2 linked regions of the Cohaesibacter sp. ES.047 genome follow. The protein of the gene in region 2 interacts with the protein of the main gene of each other region in a pairwise test. Links are inferred from orthologs where the notes say so. Each region holds a gene or a part of one and is shown on either strand. Other genes may lie near its edges.

Region 1 (3,639 bases), 4.2 Mb from region 2 along the record:
GCGATCTTGATGAGCTTGTAGGTTGCCGTCAGGCTGACGCGCGTGGTTTTGGCAAGGCCGGTTCCGTTTTCGATATCAAAGGAGTTGTTTGTGTTCTTGAGTGCGATGTCGAGCCGATAGGCGGGCGTGGCTGCTTCTCCACCGCCGGTGAAAGCAAAGATCAGGTGGTTCCGGATCTCTTGCTCCACACGATTGTTGGCGGGTTCGATCTGAACGCTCGCCAACTCCGCCGACAGGCTCTGATCCGTGATCGTCGGAGCGGTAGAATAGAGCGGACGCACCTGACAGGCCGACAAAGCCAGTCCAAGGCCGAGGCAGGCCACCAGTGAAAGAGAGCCTGCCCTGACTTTGCGATTAAACGACAACATTGACGATCCTTTTCGGCACTACAATGATCTTGCGTGGCTGGTTGCCATCCAGAGCCTTGATCACGGGATCCGATTCCAGAACGGCCTGCTCGATTGTAGCCTGATCTGCATCAGCAGCAACGGTTATTTCGCCGCGTTTTTTGCCGTTGATCTGAATGGGCAGGGTCAATTCGTCTTCGACCAGCATGGCTTTGTCGGTTTGCGGCCATGCATGGGTGGAAACAAGGCCATCCTTGCCGAGAAGGCTCCAGCATTCTTCTGCCAGATGCGGCATCATTGGCGCGGCCATCATGATGAGCAGCTCCATGCTTTCATTGAGCGCCCAGACGAGGGATGGATCGGCGTCGAGCTTGTCTTTCTTGACCACGGCGGCGATGTTGTTGACCAACTGGTAGATCTGCGCGACCGAGCGATTGAAGCCCAGCTGTTCGATGTTGGATTCAACAGCAGCCAGTGTCTTGTGGCTGGCCTTGCGCAAGGAGAGTGCTTCGTCGCTGAAGCGCTCCGGTTTGGCCGGGATGTTCGATCCGATGAACTCGGCGCTGTCAACGACAAGGCGCCAGATGCGCTGAATGAAGCGGTGAGACCCTTCGGCGCCGGCTTCGGTCCAGATCACGTCGCGTTCCGGAGGGCTGTCGGAGAGCATGAACCAGCGGGCCGTGTCGGCACCGAACGTCTCGATGATGTCGGTCGGGTCCACGGTATTCTTCTTGGATTTCGACATCTTCTCGACGGAGCCGATGGTGATGGGTTCGCCGGTTTCATTGTGTGTTGCGCTGCGCTTTCCATCCGCGTCCTGTATGGTGATTTCTGCGGGGGAGACCCAGCGTCCATCTTTACCCTTGTAGGTTTCGTGGTTGACCATGCCCTGCGTGAAGAGGCCCTTGAAGGGCTCCTTGACGGTCATGTGACCGGTTTCCTTCATGGCGCGGGCAAAGAAGCGGGAGTAGAGCAGATGTAGAATGGCATGCTCGATGCCGCCGATATACTGATCGACCGGCAGCCACTCATCGACCATTTTGGTGTCGGTCGGCGTGTCCTGACGCGGGGCCGTGAAGCGGGCGAAATACCAGGAGCTGTCCACGAAGGTGTCCATGGTGTCGGTTTCGCGCCGAGCCGGTTTGCCACAGTTGGGGCAGGTGCAGTTGCGCCATGTGGGATGACGGTCAAGCGGGTTGCCCGGTTTGTCGAAATTGATGTCGTCCGGCAGCTTGATCGGCAGATTTTCTTTCTTCTCGGGAACCACGCCGCAGTCTTCGCAGTGGATCATCGGAATAGGGCAGCCCCAATAGCGCTGGCGGGAAATACCCCAGTCGCGCAGGCGATATTGCACCTTGCGTTCGGCCTGAGGTTTGCCGTCTATGAGGTTGGCTTCCAGTTTCTCTGCAACAGCATTTTTAGCGTCGGCAATGGACATGCCATCGAGGAATTCGGAATTGAAGATCGTGCCTTCACCGGTGTAGGCCTCGTCAGCGACGTCAAAGCTTTTGGGGTCCTCGCCCTTTGGCAGAACCACCGGGGTGACGTTAAGATCATATTTGCGAGCAAAATCAAGGTCTCGCTGGTCATGAGCCGGGCAGGCGAAGATCGCGCCCGTGCCATAATCCATGAGGATGAAGTTGGCGACATAGACCTTCAGGGTGATGGCCGGATCGAGCGGATGTACCACGGCGAGGCCCGTATCGAAGCCGACTTTTTCCGCGGTTTCAAGTTCGGCCGCAGACGTGCCCATCTTTTGGCAAAGCTCGACAAAGGCCTGAAGCTCTGGATTGTCCTTGGCCAGTTCCTTGGTCAATGGATGATCGGCGGACAAACCCATGAAGGATGCGCCAAACAGCGTGTCGGGGCGGGTGGTGAAGATCTCGATTTCCGAGTGACCATGGCTTTCTTCGGTCAGTTGGAAGCGGATCTGAAGACCCTCGGACTTGCCAATCCAGTTCTGCTGCATGAGCCGGACTTTATCCGGCCAGCGATCGAGATGCTGGATTTCCTCTAAAAGGTCTTCGGCGAAGTCGGTGATCTTGAAAAACCACTGGGTAAGCTCGCGCTGCTCGACCTCGGCACCGGAGCGCCAGCCCTTGCCGTCAATAACCTGCTCGTTGGCCAGCACCGTGTGATCGACCGGATCCCAGTTGACCTTGGCATTCTTGCGGTAGGCGAGGCCTTTCTCCGCAAAATCGAGAAACAGCATCTGCTGGCGATGATAATAGTCCACGTCGCAGGTGGCGAACTCGCGATCCCAGTCCAGTGACAGGCCCATGAGCTGAAGCTGGGCGCGCATCGTTGCGATGTTTTCGTAGGTCCAGTCCTTGGGATGGATCTTGTTCTGCATCGCGGCGTTTTCCGCCGGCATGCCGAAAGCATCCCAACCCATGGGATGCAGAACGTTGAACCCTTTGGCGCGCTTGTAGCGGGCAACCACGTCGCCCATGGTGTAGTTCCGCACATGGCCCATGTGGATGCGTCCAGACGGGTAGGGGAACATTTCCAGGACGTAGTATTTCGGGCGGGGGTCTTCGTTTTCGGTCCGGAAGATTTTCTTGGAATCCCAAGTCTGTTGCCAGCGGATTTCTGCTTCTCGTGCGTTGTAGCGTTCAGTCGCCATAGGTCTTCGCCAATGCCTCGATTGTCTTGTCGTTAGTGGCCTGACCTTCACCAGATTTATCCTATTGCGTCAACCCATTTCGCAGATTTCGGCCCTTTGGGCCTGTTCAATCTTGCGATGTGCATGCGAAGGGGGTAATTTGTCGTGCATAATGCTGGACAGAGCCGGGCGGGATTCGCTCATGGCGTCCCACCAAGTCGGAGTTTGAAAAAGGACGATGGGTATATCATCCAAGCTGGCCGAGGTTCGCAAGGCCATCGCGGAGTGCGAAAAAGAAGCAGAACGAGCACAGGATAGTGTGACACTCATCGCTGTTTCAAAGACATTCGATGCTGATGTGATCCGAAAGGCACTTGAGGCCGGTCAGAGGGTCTTTGGTGAGAACAAGGTCCAGGAAGCCAAGGGCAAATGGCCCGAATTGCGTGACGAGTTCGAGGGTGTCGAGCTGCATCTCATCGGCCCACTTCAATCGAACAAGGCAAAGGATGCCGTTGCTCTGTTCGATGTCATTCATTCGGTGGATCGCAAAAAGATCGCGCGCACCATTCGACTGGAAATGGAAAAGCAAAGCCGGCAGGTTGATCTGTTTGTTCAGATCAACACCGGGTCCGAGCCGCAAAAAGCAGGCATTCTACCTGAGGAAGCCGATGATTTTCTTGGCTTTTG
Region 2 (3,390 bases):
GCCTCTCCATGGCCCTGTTCCCTGAGGGCACGACAGGAGCCCAGCTCGACACGCTCGCTCGCTTCCATCTCTGGCAGGCCGGGCTGGATTATGCCCACGGCACCGGCCACGGCGTCGGCTCGTTCCTCTGTGTGCATGAAGGCCCGCATCGGATCTCCTCCGCTGGCCGCACAAAACTGGAAACCGGCAACATCCTCTCCAATGAACCGGGTTATTACAAATCCGGCGCATGGGGAATTCGCATTGAAAATCTGCTTATCTTGTCAGAGCCAAAAATCCCGGACGGTGGGGAAAAGGCGATGCATGCCTTTGAGACCCTCACCTTGTGCCCGATCGACCAACGCCTGATCGCGACAGAGCTCCTGACGGCCGAGGAGAAAAACTGGCTCAACGATTATCATCAACGCGTTTTTGCCGAATTGTCAGCAGATCTCGATGAAGAAACCCGCGCATGGCTGGCCGAAGCCACCAAGCCTCTGCATTGAGTGGGACAGAACAAGAGGAGTGGATCACCCCGCAATGAGGGCGATCCATTCATCCTCGGTCATGATTGTGATCTCAAGCTCCTCAGCCTTCTTCAGCTTGGACCCCGCTCCGGGACCGGCAACGAGAATGTCGGTCTTCTTGGAGACCGAGCCGGACACCTTGGCCCCAAGGCTTTCTGCCTGATTCTTGGCTTCGCTTCGGCTCAGGCGCTCAAGACTGCCAGTAAAGACAACCGTCTTGCCTGACACCGAGCTGTCGGACTGCACAGCTTCCGCTTCTTGAGGTGTAACCTCGGCCAGTAGCGCGTCGAGCACGTCCTCGTTATGCTGCTCGCGGAAGAAATCAACAACAGATCGCGCAACAATCGCGCCGATACCGTCGATGTCGAGCAAATCCTGCCAAGTGTCGCTATCCCCCTCGCCTGCCTTGATCATCGCCTCGCGCAAGGCAGGAAAGCTGCCATAATGCCGACCCAACAGCTTGGCCGTTGTCTCGCCCACATGGCGGATGCCCAGCGCAAAGACAAAGCGGTGGAGCTCAACCGAGCGGCGCTCATCGATGGCATTGAACAGGTTGCGCGCTGACGTTGCGCCCCATCCGTCTCGATCTCGCAGCCGGTCCCCGCGCGCCTTTTCTTTATCGATCTTGCTCAGTTGGAAAATATCTGCAGCGTTGCGGATCATTCCCTCTTCAAAGAAAGCCGAGACCTGCTTCTCGCCCAGCCCATCAATGTCCATGGCATTGCGCGAGACAAAGTGCTTGAGCTGTTCCTTTGCCTGCGCGGCACAGATCAGCCCGCCAGTGCAGCGCCGGATGGCATCCAGCTCGCCATTTTCCTTTTTCTCCCGCACGGCATTGGACCCACACACGGGGCACGTTTCGGGAAAGACAAAGGGCTCTGTGTTTTCGGGCCGCAATTCCATCACGGCACCCACGACCTGAGGTATGACGTCCCCGGCTCGCTGGACGATGACCGTGTCACCGATCCGCACGTCCTTGCGCTCAATTTCGCCCTCATTGTGCAGCGTGGCATTCGAAACCACCACCCCACCGACTGTGACAGGCTCAAGCTTTGCGACAGGGGTCAGGGCACCGGTGCGGCCGACCTGAATCTCGATATCCTTGAGGATCGTCTTGGCTTTTTCGGCCGGGAACTTGTGCGCAATCGCCCAGCGCGGAGCGCGCGAGACAAATCCCATCCGCCGTTGATAATCGAGACGGTCCACCTTGTAGACCACACCGTCGATATCATAATCAAGCAAAGCGCGCTGTGCCTCGATGCTGGCGTAATGCTCAAGCAGCCCATCGATGGTTTCATGACGCTGCATCTGATCATTGACAATAAAGCCCCAGCTGGCGATGCGCTGCACGGCGTCATATTGCGTCGGAGCCAACTCCTCGCTCACCTCGCCCCAGGCATAGGCAAAGAAGGACAGATTGCGGGATCGGGTGATCTCGGCGTCGAGCTGACGCAAGGACCCGGCTGCAGCATTGCGCGGGTTGGCAAAGGTCTTGCCGCCGGTCTCTTCCTGCCGTTTGTTGAGCGCCAGAAACTCGGAGCGCGGGAAGAAGACCTCGCCGCGCACTTCGACAACCGCGGGGATGTCTTGCCCCTTCAGCTTGTGCGGGATGGCATCGATGGTCTTGAGATTGGCGGTGATATCCTCACCGACCGATCCGTCGCCGCGCGTCACGCCATAGATGAGTACGCCATTTTCATAGCGAAGAGACGCCGAAAGGCCGTCGATCTTAGGCTCCGCCGTGATCGCCAACCCTTCCTCAATCCCGATACCCAGAAAGCGTCGCACCCGTTTGGCAAACTCTGCCACGTCTTCGTCACTGAAGGCATTGTCCAGCGAGAGCATCGGCACCGCATGGGTGATCTTGGCAAATTTCTCAGATGGTGCGCCTCCCACCCGTTTGGTCGGGCTGTCCTCCCGCCGAAGATCGGGGAACCGAAGCTCCAGCGCCATATTGCGCCTGCGCAGAGCGTCATATTGCCCATCAGTGAGAAGCGGCGCATCTTCGGTATGATAGAGCCTGTCCGCCTCGGCAATTTCCTCGGCAAGGTAAGTCAGTTCCTGCTTGGCTTCTGTCGCATCAAGCTGGTCGACCTTCTTTTCTCTCAGTCTCTCGCGATCCAATCTCAGGCCCTCACCTTATCACCGGTAATCAGGCGGCGCGCAGCAGCGCGCGCCTCATCCGAAATAACATCGCCAGCGAGCATGCGGGCAATTTCTTCTTCCCGGTGATCGCCATCAATGATCGTTACACCGGTCGCAACGCGTTTCTCGCCCTTGACCGCGTTCTTGGCAATGCGCATGTGCGCATCGGCACGAGACGCCACCTGCGGCGCATGGGTAACAGACAACACCTGAACATTCGTGGCAAGCCGCGCAAGACGCCGCCCAATGGCATCAGCCACAGCGCCGCCAACACCCGTATCAATCTCGTCAAACACCAGCGTGGGGGCCGAGCCTTTGTCTGCCATGGCCACCTTGAGCGCGAGCAGAAAGCGGGACAACTCGCCCCCCGAGGCCACTTTCATCATGGGGCCGGGGCGCGTGCCCGGGTTGGTCTGTACCCAGAATTCGATCTGATCAATGCCTTCGGCAGCACGCGCTTCGGCGTCGCTGGACTGATTGACAAGAAACTGCGCACTTTCCAGCTTGAGCGAGGGCAATTCTGCCATCACCGCCTTGATCAGCGCCTTGGAGGTCGTCGCGCGGTCCTTGCTCAGCTTTTCGGCTGCCTTGTCATAGGCTTCACGGGTTTCTGACGCAGCAGTGCGCAGGGCCACAAGCCGCTCTTCGCCGTGATCAAGCGCATCAAGCTCACCGCGCATCTTGTCAAGCAACCCGACCAATTCATCGGCTGGAAGCTTGTGCTTGCGTGACAAGGCCC

What was found. Proteins that work in one complex are often made in the same cells at the same time.
Region 1: the proteins of ligA (region 2) and leuS interact in binary tests that used the Escherichia coli proteins (3 or more experiments, as listed by UniProt). The link is inferred for Cohaesibacter sp. ES.047 from one-to-one orthologs.

Annotation. Positions count from the first base shown.
Region 1 is NZ_LT907844.1:788,051-791,689, forward strand. What follows is about bases 155-3,305. They hold leuS (leucine--tRNA ligase), read right to left. Parts: upstream 2,974-3,305; coding sequence 355-2,973; downstream 155-354. Other genes in these bases: lptE (LPS assembly lipoprotein LptE), read right to left, coding at 155-368; CPH65_RS03515 (YggS family pyridoxal phosphate-dependent enzyme), read left to right, coding at 3,191-3,305. Outside these bases: more of lptE, read right to left, coding at 1-154; more of CPH65_RS03515, read left to right, coding at 3,306-3,639.
Region 2 is NZ_LT907844.1:5,023,355-5,026,744, forward strand. What follows is about bases 71-2,972. They hold ligA (NAD-dependent DNA ligase LigA), read right to left. Parts: upstream 2,631-2,972; coding sequence 510-2,630; downstream 71-509. Other genes in these bases: CPH65_RS23270 (aminopeptidase P family protein), read left to right, coding at 71-485; recN (DNA repair protein RecN), read right to left, coding at 2,633-2,972. In the rest of the region: more of CPH65_RS23270, read left to right, coding at 1-70; more of recN, read right to left, coding at 2,973-3,390. UniProt on the Escherichia coli protein: DNA ligase that catalyzes the formation of phosphodiester linkages between 5'-phosphoryl and 3'-hydroxyl groups in double-stranded DNA using NAD as a coenzyme and as the energy source for the reaction.